3 regions of the Pseudomonas sp. ZS1P83 genome follow, and region 3 is predicted to be linked to each of the others. Evidence: predicted binding sites of a transcription regulator. Region 3 holds the regulator's gene; each other region holds the start of a gene.
The links. The regulator FliA, encoded in region 3, starts transcription of late flagellar genes. The targets are predictions, from matches to a motif close to CTAAAGTTTNNNNNNNNNNNGCCGNTAA.

Region 1: the regulator FliA is predicted to act here: its motif matches at 2,331-2,358, upstream of ACYZT0_RS26455 (methyl-accepting chemotaxis protein).
Region 2: the regulator FliA is predicted to act here: its motif matches at 2,436-2,463, upstream of ACYZT0_RS19960 (flagellar protein MotY).

Annotation. Positions count from the first base shown of each region.
Region 1 is NZ_CM142706.1:5,642,521-5,649,434, forward strand. Features, by position in the region: gene ACYZT0_RS26445 (NorM family multidrug efflux MATE transporter) at 1-1,182, opposite strand, end outside; gene ACYZT0_RS26450 (LysR substrate-binding domain-containing protein) at 1,359-2,279, shown strand; gene ACYZT0_RS26455 (methyl-accepting chemotaxis protein) at 2,463-4,439, shown strand; gene ACYZT0_RS26460 (aldose 1-epimerase family protein) at 4,551-5,765, shown strand; gene ACYZT0_RS26465 (YifB family Mg chelatase-like AAA ATPase) at 5,772-6,914, opposite strand, start outside.
Region 2 is NZ_CM142706.1:4,192,313-4,199,226, forward strand. Features, by position in the region: gene ACYZT0_RS19955 (argininosuccinate synthase) at 115-1,332, opposite strand; gene ACYZT0_RS19960 (flagellar protein MotY) at 1,462-2,370, opposite strand; gene pyrC (dihydroorotase) at 2,530-3,576, shown strand; gene rnt (ribonuclease T) at 3,573-4,250, shown strand; gene ACYZT0_RS19975 (peroxiredoxin) at 4,324-4,926, opposite strand; gene ACYZT0_RS19980 (bacterioferritin-associated ferredoxin) at 5,230-5,448, shown strand; gene bfr (bacterioferritin) at 5,648-6,121, shown strand; gene grxD (Grx4 family monothiol glutaredoxin) at 6,283-6,624, opposite strand; gene ACYZT0_RS19995 (molybdopterin oxidoreductase family protein) at 6,722-6,914, opposite strand, start outside.
Region 3 is NZ_CM142706.1:988,054-994,967, reverse strand. Features, by position in the region: gene ACYZT0_RS04815 (protein phosphatase CheZ) at 1-638, opposite strand, end outside; gene ACYZT0_RS04810 (chemotaxis response regulator CheY) at 661-1,032, opposite strand; gene fliA (RNA polymerase sigma factor FliA) at 1,201-1,941, opposite strand; gene fleN (flagellar synthesis regulator FleN) at 1,938-2,768, opposite strand; gene flhF (flagellar biosynthesis protein FlhF) at 2,885-4,213, opposite strand; gene flhA (flagellar biosynthesis protein FlhA) at 4,225-6,354, opposite strand; gene ACYZT0_RS04785 (hypothetical protein) at 6,603-6,914, opposite strand, start outside.

The DNA.
Region 1 (6,914 bases), 1.6 Mb from region 3:
CAGGAACGTGGTCTTGGCATCCTTGAGCCCGCGAATGCAGCCCATGGCGATGGTTTGCGTACCGTCGAACAGTTCGAACCACGCCGCTACCGCCAGCAGGCTCACGGCCAGGTCGATGACCGGGCGAAAGGCCGGGTCGTTATGGTCAAGGAACAACCCGATCAACTGATTGGGCAGCAGCCAGAAGACCATGGCGAAGGCCAGCATCGAGGCGCCGCCAAACGCGATCCCGACCCGACCGGCCAGCCGTGCGTCAAGCAACTGCCCGGCGCCGTAGTGCTGACCGATACGCATGGTGATCGCATAGGAAAGCCCCGCCGGCACCATGAACGCCACCGAGACGATTTGCAGGGCGATCTGGTGTGCGCCCAGTTGCGTACTGCCCATAGTGCCCATGCACAGCGCCGCAAAGGCAAACAGTCCGACTTCCACTGCATAGGTGCCGCCGATGGGCAGGCCCAGGCGCCACAGTTCTTTAAGGTACTGCCGGTTCGGCCGCGACAGGCCCTGGCGCAGCGGGTAAGCGTTGTAGGCCGGATGCCGACGGATGTGCAGCGCCAGTGCCACGGCCATCAGATTGGCGACGATCGCGGTGACCAGGCCAATCCCCACCAGGCCCATTTTTGGCAAGCCAAACATCCCGGTGATGAACGCGTAGTTGAGGACGAAGTTGGCCACGGTGCCGCCCAGGCTGATCACCATCACCGGCGTTGCCCGGCCGATGGCGCTGGTGAAACCGCGCAGGGCCATGAAACTCAAGTAGCCGGGCAAGGCGAATGGCAAGATCAGCAAGAACTGTCCTGCCGCATGGACGTTGGTTTCGGTCTGGCCAAATAGCAGCAATACCGGTTTGAGGTTCCACAGCAGCAACCCGGCCACCAGTGCCATCAGCCATGCGAGCCAAAGCCCGGCTTGAGTCAGCCGCGCAGCGCCCACGATATCGCCCGCGCCCTGACGGATCGCCACCAAGGTGCCGACCGCCGCTATTACGCCGATGCAGAAAATCGACACGAACGAGTAAGTCGCCGCGCCCAGGCCACCCCCGGCCAACGCTTCGGGACTCAGGCGCGCCATCATCAAGGTGTCGGTGAGGACCATCAGCATGTGCGCCAACTGTGAGGCAATCAACGGCCCCGCCAGCCGCAGGATGGCCCAGAGTTCGGTACGCGCTGGATGCTGCATGGTCATCACGCTCCGCTCTTAAAGAGAAAAGGAAAGCCAAAGTGGACAGGAAAGCCTCGATTCTCGGCGCTCTACGGGGTTTGCACAAAGGGATAAAAAGGATGGGTGGCATGATTCAAACTCATGCTGGAGAGTTTCTGCTAGGGTGACCGAATCCCGCTATAGGAGCTTTCCGAATGTCCCGTCGTCTTCCTCCCTTGTATGCCCTGCGCGCATTCGAAGCGGCGGCGCGGCACAGCTCGTTTACCCGCGCGGCCGAAGAATTATCGATCACTCAAAGTGCGGTTAGCCGACATATTCGTACGCTTGAGGACCATTTTGCCTGTCGGCTGTTTCACCGCAGCGGGCGCAATCTGCAATTGACCGAATCGGCGCGGCTGATCCTGCCTGGCATTCGTGAAGGCTTCACCGCGCTGGAGCGGGCCTGCAATACCTTGCGCGCCGAGGATGACATTCTGCGCATGAAAGCGCCGTCGACCCTGACCATGCGTTGGCTGCTGGCACGGCTCAGCCGCTTTCGGCACCTGCAACCAGGCAATGAGGTGCAATTGACCAGCGCCTGGATGGACGTCGACTCGGTGGACTTCAACCATGAACCGTTCGACTGCGCCGTCATCCTCAGCAACGGGCATTTTCAGCCGGACTGGGAGGCGAGTTTCCTGTTCCCGGAAGAGCTGATTCCAGTAGGCGCGCCGAATCTTCTGCAGGACCAGCCGTGGGATGTCGCGCGGCTGGCCAATGCCGAACTGCTGCACCCGACGCCGGACCGTCGCGACTGGCGCAGTTGGCTGGAACGCATGGGGCTGACGGACCAGGTGTCACTCAAGGGCGGGCAGGTGTTCGACACGCTGGAACTCGGCATGATCGCCGCCGCCCGAGGCTATGGCGTGTCCATGGGCGATCTGTTGATGGTCGCGGAGGATGTGGCGCAGGGACGCTTGAGTTTGCCGTGGCCGACGGCCGTCGCCAGCGGTGAGAATTATTACCTCGTCTGGCCGAAAACACGCCCCGGAGGTGAACGTTTGCGTCGACTCAGCGACTTCTTGCAAGGCGAAGTCCGAGCAATGGAATTGCCCGATGTCCAGCACTTGAGTTGAATCGATAGAGCCGCCGCAAATGGCGGCCTTGAGCCATATCCCGGTTAACTACTCAAGTATTCAGGTTTGCCGCCGAAAATCTGCAGATGGAACCTTCGTGCAGGTTCGACGTAATTCCCATTAGAAATTTTGCTGAGTGTGCGTCGTGATCAGGATGATCCGGTCACTCGGCCAGGAGCTGTCATGTCTCAACCTCGTGCCCGGATCGCCTCACAGCTTGGTCTTGCGCTTGCCGTGATACTGGCGATTGTCATCAGCGGCAGTACCGTGTTCGCCCTGCGCTCGCTGGACACCGCCAACCTTGCCACCCGCGAAGAGCATTTGGCCAGTGAAGCCCGGTTGCTGGCCGATCAGTTGAGCACCTTTCACGGCACGTTGCGTGAAAGCACCCAGCGCTTGGCCGGCCTGTTCGAGAAACGCTTCAGCGCGGGGCTGAGCGTGCATCCGGACGAACCGGTGGTCGTGGCGGGCACCCAGACCCCGGGCCTGCACCTGGGCAGCGAAGTATTGAACAACAACTTCAAGGAAGTGGACGAGTTCAAGCAAATGACGGCGGGTGTCGCCACGGTGTTCGTGCGCAGCGGCGAAGACTTTATTCGGATCAGCACCTCACTTAGCAAACAGGACGGCAACCGGGCGATCGGCACGCTGCTCGATCACGCGAACCCGGCCTATGCCCGCTTGATGGCGGGGCAGAGCTATGTCGGTCGTGCCTTGCTGTTCGAACGCTCCTACATGACTCAGTACACCCCCGTACGCGACAGCAGCGGTAAGGTGATTGCCGTACTGTTCGTAGGATTCGACTACACCGACGCGCAGAACGCGCAGTTCGCCAACCTCAAGCGCTTCCGTATCGGCCAGACCGGTTCCCTGGCGCTGCTGGATGAACAGAGCAAATGGCTGGTGCCGATCGCGGGCGTACAAGCGCTGGATCAGGCGACTCCGACCATCGTTGGCTTGGCGAAAACGCCGGGCAAGGGCGAGTTCTGGAGCGACAAGTCCGAGGACTTCTACAGCATTGCCGTACCGTTTGAAGGCGGCCCATGGTCGGTCGTGGCGAGCATGCCGAAAACCGAAATCCGTGCCGTGACCTGGAGTGTCGGTATTCAATTGGCAATTGGCAGTCTGCTGGCAATGTTGATCGCTGTGGGCTCGGCAGTCTGGCTGTTGCGCAGCAAACTCGCGCCGCTGGGTGATTTGGTGCGTCAGGCTGAAGCCTTGGGTGCCGGTGATTTGAGCGTGCGGCTGAACGTGTCGAGCCACGATGAGATCGGTCAGCTGGCCCGCGCTTTCAACCAGATGAGCCAAGCTTTGTCGACCATGGTCGAGCACATCCGCAAAGCTTCGCAAGAGGTCAACAGCCGTGCCCAGGCCTTGTCCGGTCTGTCGGGTGGTGCCTATGAAGGGATGGAGCAGCAGTCGGGCGAAATCACCAGCATGGCCGGCGCCGTGGAAGAGTTCAGCGCCACCTCCCTGAACATTGCCGACAACATGGGCAGCACCCAGCGTCTGGCTCAGGAAAACGCACAGCAAACCCAGATCGGTCGTACGTCGATGGACGAAGCGTCCTCGTCTCTGGAGCAAATCGCCGGCGCGCTTCAGAGCACGGCGACGGTGATCAATACCTTGGGTCAGCGCTCCCAGGAAATCGGTGGCATTGTCGGTGTGATTACCTCGATTGCCGATCAAACCAACCTGCTGGCGCTCAACGCCGCTATCGAAGCCGCTCGTGCCGGCGAGCAGGGTCGTGGTTTTGCGGTGGTGGCCGATGAAGTTCGCAACCTGGCTTCACGCACTCGCAAAGCGACTGACGAAATTTCCGGCATGATCCAAAGTATTCAGCAGGAAACTGGCAATGCCATCAGCACTATGGAGCAGGGCAACGTCTTGATGCAGGAAGGCTTGTCGCGCAACGCCAACGTCGCCAGTGCCCTAGCACGTATCGATGAGCAAAGCCGTTCTGCCGGGCAGCAATTCGCGGCGATCACCACCGCGACCCAAGAGCAGAGCAGCACCGCAACCTTGCTGAGCAGCAACCTGCAAAGCATTGCCCTGGCGAACAGTGAGCAGCGCGAAGTGGTGTCCAATCTGGCGATCACCGCCAAAGAGCTGGAGAAGCTGGCAGCGGATTTGCGGCATGAGGTTGACCGGTTCCGCTAAGGGACTGCCGCATTCTTTCTCTGGCATGAGCTGAGTTGTGTTGTTTTTAAGCTTGATGAATCGTTTCAGCAAGACTATAAAAACGACACAACTCCAAGAAAGGCTCCTGTCATGACTCCGCTCAAACTCATCATCGCTCTCGGTGCGCTGTCGGCTACCTCCCACGCCATGGCTTGGGACTACGTGTTGCTCGACACCGACAAAGCGGCCCAGAACTGGCAGATCACCAGTCAGCAGCTCGGCATCAAAACCGGCAAACCCTTCTCGGTCACCCTGCGTACCTTGCACGGCGGTCGGCAGGAGGGCGTCAGCATCGTCGACATCGATAACGGCACCATGAAACTCTCGGTGGTGCCGACCCGCGGGATGAACGTCCTACAGGCGTCGGTCGGTGATGTGCGCATGGGTTGGGATTCGCCGGTCAAGGACGTGGTCAATCCGTCCTTCATCGAACTCAACGGCCGCGGCGGGCTGGGCTGGCTCGAGGGCTTTAACGAGCTGGTCGCTCGCTGTGGCTACGAGTGGGTCGGCCACCCGGGCATGGACAACGGTGAACTGCTGACTCTCCACGGTCGCGCCGCCAACATTCCGGCCGGCAAAGTCACTTTGCACATCGACGAAAATGCGCCTTACGCCATCAGCCTGCGCGGCGAGCTGAAAGAGCAGGCGTTCAAGAAAGTCGACTTCTCGGTGATGACCGAACTGGTCACCGAACCCGGCAGCGCTGCGTTCGCCCTCAACGACACCCTCACCAACAACGGCGATTATCCAAAGGAATACCAGGCGCTGTACCACAGCAACTTCAGCACTCCATTCCTGGAGCAGGGCGCCCGTTTCGCCGCACCGGTGAAACAGGTGTCGCCGTTCAATGACAAGGCAAAAGGGGATCTGCCGGACTGGCAAACCTACCGCGCGCCGACCAAGGACTACGACGAGACGGTTTACAACGTCGTGCCGTATGCCGATGCCAAGGGCGACACGCTGACCGTGTTGCATAACAAGGCAGGCAGCCTTGGGGTTGCGGTGGGTTTCAATACTCAACAGTTGCCGGTGTTCTCCCTGTGGAAAAACACTGACACCCAAGGGCAGGGCTACGTCACGGGTCTTGAGCCAGGGACGAGCTTTTCCTATAACCGTCGGTATCAGCGGCCACTGAATCTGGTGCCGACGATTGCGGCCAAGGAGCAGAAGCAGTTCCAGATCAGCTACAGCCTGTTGGCGGACAAGGGGGCTGTGGATAACGCGTTGAAGCGGGTGAGCGAGATTCAGAGCGGGCGGCAAACTGAGGTGCGCCAAACACCATTGGTGGATCTCACCAAAGAATAATCCCTGCTAGTTAGTGGTCGGCCGGTATTGCAGTGCTTCGGCCAGATGCTCACGGGTGATGCCATCGACTTGCTCAAGGTCCGCCAGTGTGCGCGCCACTTTGAGCAGTCGATGGGCTGACCTCAGCGACAAGGTCAGTCGTTCACAGGCAGTTTCCAGCCAGGTTTCGTCAGTTGTGGATAAGTTGCAATGACGGCGCAGGCCTGACAGGTCGAGGAAGGCGTTCGCGCAGCCCTGGCGTTTGTGTTGCCGTTCTCGTGCATCGGCGACCAGAACGGCGGCAGTGGCCGTGTCGTCACCTGCCTTCAATGCTGGATTTAAAGCCGTAGCTTCCCTTGCGACAGTCAGGTGCAAGTCGATGCGATCCAGCAGTGGGCCCGACAGTTTGTTGCGGTAGCGCTGGACCATGTCCGGCGTACAAGAGCAGCGGCCGCTCGGCTCGCCAAGATATCCACAGGGGCAGGGGTTCATCGCGGCAACCAATTGGAATCGCGCCGGGAATCGTACGCGGTCACGGGCGCGGGCAATCACGATGTGCCCGGACTCCAGTGGCTCTCTCAAAACCTCCAATACTTTGCGATCAAACTCCGGCAGCTCGTCCAGAAATAGAACGCCATGGTGGGCGAGAGTGATTTCGCCGGGTTGCGGTTTCGAACCGCCGCCTACCAGCGCCGCACCTGAGGCGGAGTGATGGGGCTGGCGAAACGGTCGCTGCGGCCAATGGCTCAGCGGCACGCAGCTAGCGACCGATTGAATCGCCGCTACTTCCAGCGCCTCGCTCTCCGCCAGTGGCGGTAAAAGCCCAGGTAAACGGCTCGCCAACAGGGTTTTTCCTGTTCCCGGTGGACCGCTGAACAACAGGTTATGAGCTCCTGCCGCCGCAATCAGCAACGCACGCTTGGCCGCGAGTTGGCCCTGCACCTCATTCAAATCGGGATAGGGCTTGTTGGCGTAGAGCAGCCCGTTGGAGACATAGGGCTCAACCGGCGTGTGGCCATTGAAATGCGCAACCGCTTCCAGCAGATGATCTACCGCAATCACCTTCAACCCTGATGCCAGGCACGCTTCCTCGGCATTCGCCCGGGGCACCATCAACGAGCGACCGGCCTTGCGTGCTGCCAGCGCTGCTGGCAACACCCCCCGAACTGC
Region 2 (6,914 bases), 3.1 Mb from region 3:
GCAGGAATCCCTATTCAGATGTGTGGCCTTGTCACCGACAAGGCCACAACTCTCATTACCGTCGTTTCACTACCGTCGTTCCACTACGGTCGTTCCGCTACGGCTTCAAAAGTCTCAGAAAAGCTTCCGGCCTTTGTTCGCCGCAATACGCATGCGCAAGGCGTTGAGCTTGATGAAGCCCGCCGCGTCGGCCTGGTTGTAAGCGCCGCCGTCTTCTTCGAAGGTCGCGATGTTGGCGTCGAACAACGATTCGTCGGACTTGCGACCGGTGACGATCACATTGCCCTTGTACAGCTTCAGGCGAACAACGCCGCTCACGTGGGCCTGGGACGCGTCGATCATCTGTTGCAGCATCAGACGCTCAGGGCTCCACCAGTAACCGGTGTAGATCAGGCTGGCGTATTTCGGCATCAGCTCGTCTTTGAGGTGAGCCACTTCGCGGTCCAGGGTGATCGATTCGATCGCACGGTGAGCGCGCAGCATGATGGTGCCGCCAGGGGTTTCGTAGCAGCCACGGGACTTCATGCCCACGTAACGGTTCTCGACGATGTCGAGACGGCCAATACCGTGTTCGCCACCGATACGGTTCAGGGTCGCCAGCACAGTAGCCGGGGTCATTTCGACGCCGTCCAGTGCGACGATGTCGCCGTTACGGTAGGTCAGCTCGAGGTACTGCGCTTTGTCGGGAGCTTTCTCCGGAGAGACGGTCCAACGCCACATGTCTTCTTCGTGCTCGGTCCAGGTGTCTTCCAGCACGCCGCCTTCATAGGAGATGTGCAGCAAGTTGGCATCCATCGAGTACGGGGATTTCTTCTTGCCGTGACGCTCGATCGGGATGTTGTGCTTTTCAGCGTAATCCATCAGCTTTTCACGGGAGAGCAGGTCCCATTCGCGCCACGGAGCAATCACTTTCACCCCTGGCTTCAAGGCGTAGGCGCCCAGTTCGAACCGAACCTGGTCGTTGCCCTTGCCGGTGGCGCCGTGGGAAATGGCGTCTGCGCCGGTTTCGTTGGCGATTTCGATCAGGCGCTTGGCGATCAACGGACGAGCGATGGAAGTACCCAGCAGGTACTCGCCTTCGTAAACGGTGTTGGCGCGGAACATCGGGAAAACGAAATCGCGCACGAATTCTTCGCGCAAGTCGTCGATGTAGATCTCTTTCACGCCCATGGCCTGTGCCTTGGCGCGTGCAGGTTCGACCTCTTCGCCCTGACCCAGGTCAGCGGTGAAGGTCACGACTTCACAGTTATAAGTATCCTGCAGCCACTTGAGGATCACCGAAGTGTCCAGGCCGCCGGAATACGCCAGAACGACCTTGTTTACGTCCGCCATGCCATCACTCCACGGGGTTCTACGGAAAGCCGTCAAGTCTACCGGTCATGCAGGATAATTTACAGAGGCGCGACAGCTTATGACGACGAAGCGACAGATTATGTCGAGTGGGCGACGAATACAGCGGGTTCAGGAGGTCGACGCGGCGCTTGCCGATGCAGTGGACTGAGGGGCTGGCTTTTCGGTGGGCGCAACCCGCGCCAGGTGGACATTGACCCGACGGTTCTTCGCCCGGTTGGCGGTGTTGGTATTGGGCGCCAACGGATAACGCTCGCCGTGGAAGCGCAGGGTGATTTGCGATTCCTGAATACCGTTGGCCTTGAAGAAGTCCATGACAGCCAGAGCCCGGCGGCGCGACAGGTCACGGTTGGTCAGGCGGTTGCCGCTGTTGTCGGAGTGGCCATCGAGTTCGATGTGGTTGACCGTCGGATCTGCCTTCATGAAATCCAGCATCACCTGCAACTGAGCCTTGGCCCGCGCGTCAAGATCGATGCCTTCGCCGGGGAAGCCAATCTCGGACTGTTTGACCTGCTCGAAATTCTTCGGCAGCAGTTTTGCCACGCAGCCCTGATAGTCGTTGAAAGCCTTGCTGAACTTGACCGGCAACAGACGCACTTCCGACATCCGGCCATCGCCAGAGTAATGTCGAACAACCGTACTGCGGCCATCCATCAGGCCACTGATCAAACGCCCGGCCTGAACTTGCGAACTATTGAACAGCACATCGCCACTGCCGATTCGCACAGAACCGAGGTTAATGTCGCCACGCCCCGGCTGCCAGGGTGCAGCCGCCGCCAGCAAGGTGGCCGACCCGCCGCCGATCATCGCGTTGTAGGCCGTCAGACGAAACGTCGCTTGCTCGCCGGCGCGGCGCACGAACTCGCCGGAACCAAAATCGGTGATCGGCTGAGTCAGGCGGCACTCGAACTTGTCTCCTTCGACCGTCCACTCGATGCTCTCCAGGCGGGTCTGGAAAGTGAGCGCCATCGCAGGAAGGCTGGCAAATACGCTGAGCAAGGCTAAATAACGCTGGCGCACGGGAGGCTCCACTGGCTTCTACAACAAAAAGACCGACACACACATGTTTACGGCATACCTGTTGGATATCGGAAGCTTCCTGCAAAACTTGATAGCGAGTGCCTGACAGAGTCTTTTCCGGTAGCATTCCCCTCAGTTTGACCCGCCTGGAATCCCCTCATGTCCGACCGCCTGACCCTGCTGCGTCCCGACGACTGGCATATTCATCTTCGCGATGGTGCTGTGTTGACCAATACAGTCGCGGATGTCGCGCGCACCTTTGGTCGCGCTATCATCATGCCCAACCTGGTACCTCCGGTGCGTAACACCGCTGAAGCCGACGGCTATCGCCAGCGGATTCTCGCTGCACGCCCGGCCGGCAGTCGCTTCGAACCGTTGATGGTGCTGTACCTGACCGACCTTACACAGCCCGAAGAAATCCGCGAGGCCAAGGCCTGCGGATTCATTCACGCCGCCAAGTTGTACCCGGCCGGCGCGACCACCAACTCAGACTCCGGTGTCACCAGCATCGACAAGATTTTCCCTGCACTCGAGGCCATGGCCGAAGTCGGGATGCCCTTGCTGGTTCACGGTGAAGTCACCCGTGGCGATGTCGACGTTTTCGATCGCGAAAAAATCTTCATCGATGAGCACATGCGTCGAGTGGTCGAGCGTTTCCCGACGCTCAAAGTGGTGTTCGAACACATCACCACCGCTGACGCCGTGCAGTTCGTCAACGCAGCTTCGGCCAATGTTGGCGCGACCATCACCGCGCATCATCTGCTGTACAACCGCAACCACATGCTGGTGGGCGGGATTCGGCCGCACTTCTATTGCCTGCCGATCCTCAAGCGCAACACCCATCAGGAAGCCCTGCTCGACGCCGCCACCAGCGGCAGCGGCAAGTTCTTCCTCGGTACCGACTCGGCGCCCCATGCCCAGCACGCCAAGGAAGCCGCTTGCGGCTGTGCCGGTTGCTACACCGCTTATGCAGCGATTGAGATGTATGCCGAAGCCTTCGAACAACGCAACGCGCTGGACAAGCTCGAAGCCTTTGCCAGCGTGAACGGCCCGCGTTTCTACGGCCTGCCGGTGAACACCGATCGCATCACCCTGGTCCGCGATGAGTGGACCGCCCCAACCAGCCTGCCATTTGGCGAGCTGACCGTAATCCCGCTGCGCGCCGGTGAAAAACTGCGCTGGCGCCTGCTGGAGGAACACGCGTGAGTGAAGACCATTTCGACGACGAACAGGAAGGTCAAGGCGGTGGAGGTGGTTCGCGCAACCCGATGGCTGAACGCTTCCGTGGATACCTGCCAGTCGTTGTCGACGTTGAAACCGGTGGTTTCAACTCTGCCACTGACGCGTTGCTGGAAATTGCCGCCACCACCATCGGCATGGACGAAAAAGGGTTTGTGTACCCTGACCACACCTACTTCTTTCGCGTAGAGCCTTTTGAAGGCGCGAACATCGAAGCGGCTGCCCTGGAATTCACCGGGATCAAACTCGATCACCCGCTGCGCATGGCAGTGAGTGAAGAAGCAGCGCTGACCGATATCTTCCGCGGCATCCGCAAGGCGCTTAAAGCCAATGGTTGCAAACGGGCGATTCTGGTCGGACACAACAGCAGCTTCGATCTGGGTTTCCTCAACGCCGCCGTCGCGCGCCTGGACATGAAACGTAACCCGTTCCATCCGTTCTCGAGCTTCGATACTGCAACCCTGGCCGGTCTGGCTTACGGCCAAACCGTACTGGCAAAGGCCTGCCAGGCAGCCGATATCGACTTCGACGGACGTGAGGCCCACTCGGCTCGCTACGACACCGAGAAGACGGCCGAGCTGTTCTGCGGCATCGTCAATCGCTGGAAACAAATGGGCGGCTGGGAAGACTACAACGACTGATCGTCGTCGGGATTATTCCATCCATAAAAAAACCGGCCTCAACGGCCGGTTTTTTTTATGCCTCAAACGTGCCTTACAGCGCAGCAGCGTTCTCGGTCAGGTAAGCCGCGACGCCTTCGGTCGAAGCAGTCATGCCTTTGTCGCCTTTTTTCCAGTTGGCAGGGCAAACTTCGCCGTGCTCTTCGTGGAATTGCAGAGCGTCGACCAGACGGATCAGCTCTTCAATGTTACGACCCAGCGGCAGATCGTTGATGATCTGCGAGCGGACAACGCCTTTGTCGTCGATCAGGAATGCGCCACGGAAAGCCACGCCGCCTTCGGACTCAACGTCGTAGGCCTTGGCGATTTCGTGCTTCAGGTCGGCAGCCATGGTGTAGCGAACTTCACCGATACCACCATTGTTGACCGGGGTGTTGCGCCAAGCGTTGTGGGTGAAGTGCGAGTCGATCGAAACAGCGATCACTTCAACGTTGCGAGCCTTGAAGTCGGACATGCGGTTGTCCAGAGCGATCAGCTCGGACGGGCAAACGAAGGTGAAGTCCAGTGGGTAGAAGAACACCAGGCCGTATTTGCCTTTGATGGCCGACGACAGGGTGAAGCTGTCTACGATTTCGCCATTACCGAGTACGGCCGGTACGGTGAAGTCAGGGGCTTGTTTGCCTACGAGTACGCTCATTGGATATCTCCTGGTGTAATAACGTGAAGAACTGGGCTCGCATCAGCCTGCCACCTTCAGGCGACAGCCCTGTGACACGAACCCGCTTCGCAAGGACCGGCCATCATACACTGCGTTTTTGACCTGTCCTTAACGGTTTTTTTGCCAAGGGAAATGCGGTCGATAGGTTTTCCTGTGTGATCGACGCTGGGGGGAAACCGTTCGTCAGCCCCGACAAAAGCTTTCAGAAACCACTTTGACAATCATTCTCGTTAACATTAAGATCCATCGCAATTGAGTCACAACCAGCGACGGTTTTCACTTATGTATGTCTGCCTCTGCACTGGCGTCACCGACGGTCAAATCCGCGATGCAATCTATGAAGGTTGCTGCAGCTATAAAGAAGTCCGTCAGGCCACCGGCGTAGCCAGCCAATGCGGCAAATGTGCCTGCCTTGCCAAGGATGTGGTCCGCGAAACCCTGACCAAATTGCAATCGGCTCAATCCGCGATTCCCTATCCCGTAGAATTTACTGCCGCGTAAATACCCTAATTCAAAAAACCGGACTTGATGTCCGGTTTTTTTATGCCTGAAAATCAAGCGCTTACGCTCTAGACGCGGAACACAAACATTCTTATTCCGATTAATTTTCATTTAAGTTTCAATAACTTAGGTTTGACACTCTTAATTACGCGGCTCAGACTCTGCCTTATAGACAGCTAATACAGGGCAGGACCCCATCATGAAAGGCGACATTACAGTCATCCAGCATCTCAACAAGATCCTTGCCAATGAGCTGGTCGCGATCAATCAATACTTCCTGCATGCACGCATGTACGAAGATTGGGGTTTGAACAAGCTTGGCAAGCACGAGTACCACGAATCCATCGATGAGATGAAGCACGCGGACAAGCTGATCAAGCGCATCCTGTTCCTTGAAGGCCTGCCGAATGTCCAGGACCTGGGCAAACTGCAGATCGGCGAACACACCCAGGAAATGCTTGAGTGCGACCTGCGTATCGAACGCACCGGTCACGCTGATCTCAAAGTAGCCATCGCTCACTGCGAAACCGTTGGCGACTTCGGCAGCCGTGAACTGCTTGAAGATATTCTTGAATCCGAAGAAGAACATATCGACTGGCTGGAAACTCAACTGGGCCTCATCGATAAAGTCGGTCTTGAGAACTATCTGCAATCGCAGATGGGCGAAGAGTAAGTTAGCGCCCGCTAAACTCGAGACAATAAAAAGCCCCGCACTCTTTTAAAGAGGCGGGGCTTTTTTGTGCCTTCGTTCTTGTTGGAGCGAAGCTTGCTCGTGAAAGCGGTCTTTCAGGTAAGACGCCTTCGCGGGCAAGCCTCGCTCCTACAAAAAGCGGATCAGGCTTCAGTCTTGTTGGCAGCAGCAGCTTCGACAGCAGCCTTGATGGTGGTTTGCAGCGAACCGTCTGCAGCCATCTCGGTCATGATGTCGCTACCGCCGACCAGCTCACCACCGACCCACAGCTGCGGGAAGGTTGGCCAGTTGGCGTACTTTGGCAGGTTGGCGCGGATTTCCGGGTTCTGCAGGATGTCCACGTAAGCAAACTTTTCGCCACACGCCATCACGGCCTGCGCGGCTTTCGCGGAGAAGCCACACTGCGGGGCATTCGGCGAGCCTTTCATGTAAAGCAGAATGGTGTTGTTAGCAATCTGCTCTTTAATCGTTTCGATGATATCCATGGAGCACCTCGGCTGAACTTTCCGACTCAGTGGTCGGCACGGTGGCGCATTGTAACGGAAACACGAGCCCCCTGCTCGGTCTCCCCGACAGACTTGATCAAGCCGCCGCCACGGTCACTGGCACACCGTTCAGCGCTGCATTGCCCGACAACTCATCGAGTTGACACTCGTCGGTCAAGTCATTGGCGCTGGAACCCGGTTGACCACTGGCAATTGTCATCTGCACACCCGGCCGTGCATGGCCCCAACCGTGGGGAAGGCTGACCACGCCTTTCATCATATCCAGACTG
Region 3 (6,914 bases):
ATGCCCGCAAAGCGGTCCACCTGACTGGCCATAAGTACGAGCTTGAGCAGGTTGCTTTCAACTTCGGTGACCAATTGGGTCACACGCTTGATTACCTGACCGGTGAGGTCCTGGTAATCCTGAGCGAGCAGAATGTCGTTGAGGTTGCTCGACACCACGCGATTGTCTTCGCTGCTGCGTGTCAGGAAACCATCGACTCGCCGGGCCAGTTCGCGGAACTCTTCAGCCCCGACCTCGCGACGCATGAACCGTCCCCAGTCGGCGCTCAAGGCCTGGGCTTCATTGCTCAGGCCGTTGACCAGCGGCGTGGCGTTCTCCACCAGGTCCATGGTGCGGTTGGCCGCGGCCTCGGTCAGCTTGACCACATAGCCCAGACGCTCAGTGGCATCCGTGATTTGTGACACTTCCTCGGCTTGCGGCATGTTCGGGTCAATCTGGAAATTGACGATCGCGCTATGCAGCTCGCGAGTGAGCTTGCCCACTTCCTGGTACAGGCCGCGGTCACGGGTCTGGTTGAGCTCATGGATCAGTTGCACGGCGTCGCCGAACCTGCCTTTCTCAAGGCTTTCGACCAGTTCGACAGCGTGTTTTTTCAGGGTCGACTCGAAATCGCCCTGTGAAGATTCGTTATGCTCCATAGCTCCCCCGTGGCGCAGTTTCTCAACCGATGCGTTCGAAAATCTTTTCGATTTTTTCTTTCAACGCCTGGGCCGTAAAGGGTTTGACCACATAGCCGTTAACACCGGCCTGGGCTGCCTCGATGATCTGCTCGCGCTTGGCTTCAGCGGTCACCATCAGCACCGGCAGGTGCTTGAGCTTTTCATCGGCGCGCACGTGGCGCAGTAGATCGATACCGGTCATGCCGGGCATGTTCCAGTCCGTTACCAGAAAGTCGATGCTCCCGCTGTTGAGGACAGGAATGGCAGTGGTGCCATCATCGGCCTCGACCGTGTTGGTGAACCCAAGGTCACGCAACAGGTTTTTTATGATCCGCCGCATCGTTGAGAAGTCATCAACGATGAGGATTTTCATGTTCTTGTTCAATTCGACCTCCAAGCAGTCTTAAACGCGCCCAGCACCTGGACACGCCATTTCGATCAATCCGGCAAAGCACTCAATGACTGTCTGGAGCACAACAGATCGGGACCCGTGTGGTTTCAACACCCCACCAGCCTCGTTCGCAGTGTCCCCACACTGCCTTCAGCGCGCTCGCCACTCCCCCAAACGCCCCCGCAAACGGGCCGCGCACTGGCTGTGTAACTGGCTGACCCGAGATTCGCTGACCCCCAGGACTTCACCGATTTCCTTGAGATTCAACTCTTCGTCGTAATACAGCGCCAACACCAGTCGCTCACGCTCCGGCAAATTGGCAATCGCGTCCGCCAGCGCCATCTGGAAGCGTTCATCTTCCAGATCGCGCGACGGCTCGAGATGAGCACTGGCGCCATCCTCGTGCAGCCCTTCGTGTTCGCCGTCCTGCAACAGATCGTCGAAACTGAATAACCGGCTGCCCAGGGTGTCGTTCAAAATCCCGTAATAATCGTCGAGACTCAATTGGAGTTCGGCCGCAACCTCGTGATCTTTAGCGTCACGACCGGTTTTAGCTTCAATCGAGCGAATGGCGTCGCTAACCATCCGGGTATTGCGGTGGACCGAACGTGGCGCCCAGTCCCCTTTGCGTACTTCATCGAGCATCGCGCCGCGGATTCGAATGCCCGCGTACGTCTCGAAACTCGCACCTTTGCTGGCGTCGTATTTGGTCGACACTTCAAGCAGGCCGATCATCCCGGCCTGAATCAGGTCTTCGACCTGGACACTGGCCGGCAGACGCGCCAGCAAGTGGTAGGCAATGCGCTTAACCAGTGGCGCGTAACGCTCGATCAGCTCGTACTGCGCGTCACGTGCCGAATTCTTGTAAAGGTTGTAACCGCTGGCTGTCATAGCACCGGTCCTGCCGTTTGTTGTACGAGGCGCTCGACGAAAAACTCCAGGTGACCACGCGGGTTGGCAGGCAATGGCCAGGTATCGACCTTCTGTGCAATGGCCTTGAACGCCAGGGAGCACTTGGAACGCGGGAAGGCTTCATAGACGGCGCGCTGTTTCTGCACAGCCTTACGCACGCTTTCGTCGTAAGGCACCGCGCCGACGTATTGTAAGGCGACGTCGAGGAAGCGATCCGTGACCTTGGTCAACTTGGCGAACAGGTTGCGACCTTCCTGTGGGCTCTGGGCCATGTTGGCCAGGACGCGGAAGCGGTTCATGCCGTAATCGCGGTTAAGTAGTTTGATCAGTGCGTAGGCATCAGTGATCGAGGTCGGTTCGTCGCAGACCACCAGCAAGACTTCTTGCGCTGCGCGAACGAAACTGACTACCGACTCACCAATGCCCGCAGCGGTGTCGATCACCAATACGTCGAGGTTGTCGCCGATATCGCTGAACGCCTGGATCAGGCCGGCGTGTTGGGCCGGGCTCAGATGAACCATGCTTTGAGTGCCGGACGCGGCCGGGACGATGCGGATGCCGCCAGGGCCTTGCAACAATACGTCGCGCAGCTCGCAGCGGCCTTCGATCACGTCGGCCAACGTACGTTTGGGTGTCAGTCCCAGCAGGACGTCGACGTTCGCCAGCCCCAGATCGGCGTCCAGCAGCATGACGCGCCGGCCGAGCTCAGCTAGAGCCAGGGACAAGTTCACTGACACGTTAGTTTTCCCGACGCCACCTTTGCCGCCGGTCACCGCGATCACCTGTACGGGATGCATGCTGCCCATGAATTTTCTTTACCTTGTCTTACTTAGACGGAGGCCACATTACTGGCTGCGCGTTCACAAAATGAACAATGCATGGCAGACCATCGATGTAGGTACAAAAACTGTTCATTAATACCTCAGCCGACCTGCTTGGTCGGGCTGTGGTAAATATCAGCGAACATGTCAGCCATGGCTTCTTCGCTGGGTTCTTCTTGCATTTGCACGCTTACGGCGCGACTGACCAACTGATGACGACGCGGCAGATGTAAATCATCCGGAATCCGCGGGCCATCGGTCAGGTAGGCCACCGGCAATTCATGACTGATGGCCAGGCTCAACACCTCACCCAGACTTGCCGTTTCATCCAGTTTAGTCAGGATGCAGCCCGCGAGGCCGCAGCGTTTGTAACTGTGATAAGCGGCCGTTAGCACCTGTTTCTGGCTGGTGGTTGCCAACACCAGATAATTTTTGGATTTGATCCCACGACCCGCCAGGCTTTCAAGCTGCATGCGCAGTGCCGGATCGCTGGCCTGAAGGCCCGCGGTATCGATCAGCACCACGCGTTTGCGCAGCAAGGGTTCCAGTGCCTGCACCAGTGACTGACCCGGGTCGACGTGAGTCACCGACACATTGAGGATCCGGCCAAGGGTCTTGAGCTGCTCCTGAGCACCAATACGGTAGCTGTCCATGCTCACCAACGCGATATTTTGCGCGCCGTACTTGAGCACGTAGCGGGCGGCGAGCTTGGCCAGAGTGGTGGTCTTGCCCATGCCGGCAGGGCCGACCATGGCAATCACACCGCCCTCTTCCAGCGGCTCGATTTCCGGTGTGGCGATCATCCGCGCCAGGTGCGCCAGCAGCATGCGCCAGGCCTGACGAGGTTCTTCAATATCGGTAATCAGCGCCAGCAAATCGCGTGACAACGGGCCGGACAAGCCGATGCGTTGCAGGCGACGCCAAAGATTGGCCTGGGCCGGACGGCTGCCTTGCAGCTGATTCCAGGCCAGGGAGCCGAGTTGCACTTCCATCAGTTCGCGCAAACTGTTGAGTTCGAAACGCATCGAGTCGAACGCCCGCGAGTCCACACCACCGGAGGCTGGCGCAGCGGCCGGTGCAGGACGACGGGGTTCGGCGTAGGTCGGTTCGATCAGCGGCTCGGCGGCGGTCAGTGGCAGGCCGGCGAACAACTGGCGATTGGTGCTCTTGTCGCTCTCGCCTTCGCCTCGCAGGCTCAGTTCGGCCTGGGCGGTAACGATCCGCGACTGGGTCTTGCGCAGCTCGTCTTCGAGTTCCATGTTCGGAACGCGCGGGGCCAGCGCCGATAATTTGTAATCCAGGGCAGCCGTCAATTCGACACCACCGGCGATCCGGCGGTTGCCAATGATGGCGGCATCAGCGCCCAGCTCATCACGAACCAGTTTCATGGCCTGACGCATATCGGCGGCGAAAAAACGCTTAACTTGCATAAACCACTACCTCAGCCGTTGGGCCCTACTGTCGCAACGATGGTCACTTGCTTGTTGTCAGGAATTTCCTGATACGCCAACACGTGCAAACCCGGGACTGCCAGTCGGCCGAATCGCGACAGCATCGCGCGAACCGGACCGGCTACCAGCAGAATCACCGGTTGACCCTGCATTTCCTGGCGCTGCGCCGCATCGATCAACGAGCGTTGCAGTTTCTCAGCCATGCTTGGCTCCAGCAGAACGCCCTCTTCGGAGCCTTGTCCTGCCTTCTGAAGACTATTGAGCAATATTTGTTCCAACCTTGGCTCCAGGGTGATCACTGGTAGCTCGGAGTCAGTGCCTACAATGCTTTGGACGATTGCGCGGGATACGCCGACGCGCACGGCGGCCACCAGCGCGGCAGTATCTTGACTCTTGGCGGCATTGTTGGCGATGGCCTCGGCAATGCTGCGAATGTCCCGTACTGGCACCTGTTCGGCCAGCAAAGCCTGCAAGACTTTGAGCAGCTGCGACAGAGACACCACGCCAGGCACCAGCTCTTCAGCCAGTTTTGGCGAGCTTTTAGCCAACAATTGCATGAGTTGCTGCACTTCTTCGTGACCGATCAACTCGCTCGAGTGCTTGTACAAAATCTGGTTCAAGTGGGTTGCCACTACTGTACTGGCATCGACCACGGTGTAACCGAGGGATTGCGCCTGGGCACGCTGGCTGATTTCGATCCAGACCGCCTCCAGACCGAAAGCCGGATCTCTGGCGGTAATGCCATTGAGCGTCCCATAGACCTGCCCCGGATTGATCGCCAGCTCGCGGTCCGGGTAAATCTCCGCTTCGGCCAGGATCACCCCCATCAGGGTCAGGCGATAGGCACTTGGCGCCAGGTCGAGGTTGTCACGGATATGCACGGTCGGCATCAGAAAGCCCAGATCCTGCGACAGCTTCTTGCGCACACCCTTGATCCGTGCCAGCAACTGACCACCCTGGTTGCGGTCCACCAGCGGAATCAGCCGGTACCCGACTTCCAGGCCGATCATGTCGATCGGGGTGACGTCGTCCCAGCCCAGCTCCTTGGTTTCCTGGGCGCGGGCCGGGGATGGCAGCAGCTCTTGCTGACGCTTGACCTCTTGCAGGGCCTGCACCTTGACCACGTTCTGCTTCTTCCAGAACAGGTAAGCACCGCCGGCCGCCAGGGCCGCCATGCTGAGAAAGGAGAAGTGCGGCATGCCGGGCACTAGGCCCATCACCGCCATCAGGCCTGCCGCGACGGCCAACGCTTTTGGCGAGGCGAACATCTGGCGGCCGATCTGCTTGCCCATGTCTTCCGAGCCGGAAGCACGGGTCACCATGATCGCCGCCGCTGTCGATAACAACAGTGATGGCAATTGCGCCACCAAACCGTCACCGATGGTCAACAGCGCATAAACCTTACCGGCGTCGCCGAAGCTCATGCCGTGCTGGAAGATGCCGACGGCCATGCCGCCGATCAGGTTGATGAACAGAATCAGCAGGCCGGCGATGGCGTCACCGCGAACGAACTTGCTGGCACCGTCCATGGAACCGTAGAACTCGGCTTCCTGGGCGACTTCCATCCGGCGCAATTTCGCCTGATTTTGATCGATCAGGCCGGCGTTCAAGTCGGCGTCGATGGCCATTTGTTTACCGGGCATCGCATCGAGGGTGAAACGTGCGCTCACCTCGGAAATCCGCCCGGCACCCTTGGTCACCACGACGAAGTTGATGATCATCAAAATCGCGAAAACCACGATACCGACCACGTAGTTACCGCCGATCACCACCTCACCGAAGGCCTGGATCACCTTACCGGCGGCGGCATGGCCTTCCTGACCGTGGAGCATCACCACCCGCGTGGACGCCACGTTCAGCGCCAGCCGCATCAGCGTTGCCACCAGCAGAATCGTCGGAAACACCGCGAAATCCAGCGGCCGCAAGGCGTAGACGCACACCAGCAGCACGACGATGGACAAGGCAATGTTGAAGGTGAAAAACACGTCCAGCAGGAACGGCGGCACCGGCAACATCATCATGGCCAGCATGACCAGCAGCAACAACGGCACACCCAGATTGCCCCGACTTAAGTCGGCAACGTTTGTGCGAGCACTGTTGAGTAACTGAGAGCGATCCACCGGTTTTCCCCGTTCCTTTAAAGCAAACTTTTGACGCCTGAAGCAGGCGCAAAGCGGCTACTGCAAGAAGCCTTCCAACTTTTGCGGGGGGGTTCGAATCGGAGAGAATTAACAAGGACTTGCCGCCCCGGACGGCCGGTGCAGCCTCCGCGCGCGGGATATCCGTACAACAGGCCAAACGGCCCGTGATTGCTCCGGGTTTCAGTCCAAAACCACGGGCACGGGCACGGGCACTCGAAAGGCTAAGGTCAGCTCGCCGTCAGGATCTGCTCTTCCTGGATATCGCCGAAGCTCAAGTCTTTGCCGACCATATACCGCGTATTGCGGAGCATCTGCACGTCACCGATCGGCACAATATCCTCTTGGGCATACCCCAGAATCACAATCGAGGCAGGTGATCTCGGCTCTTCGAAGACATTTAGTCCATCCCTTAACCCGTGGTCCTGCATTAGATTAAGCGCCCACTGAAATGGAATGACCGGCAAATCACTGATCTGGATTTCACCATTTTCCAACATGAAGTCCTGCTTGGCAGTCAACAGCAGCTGTCCACCGGCGAT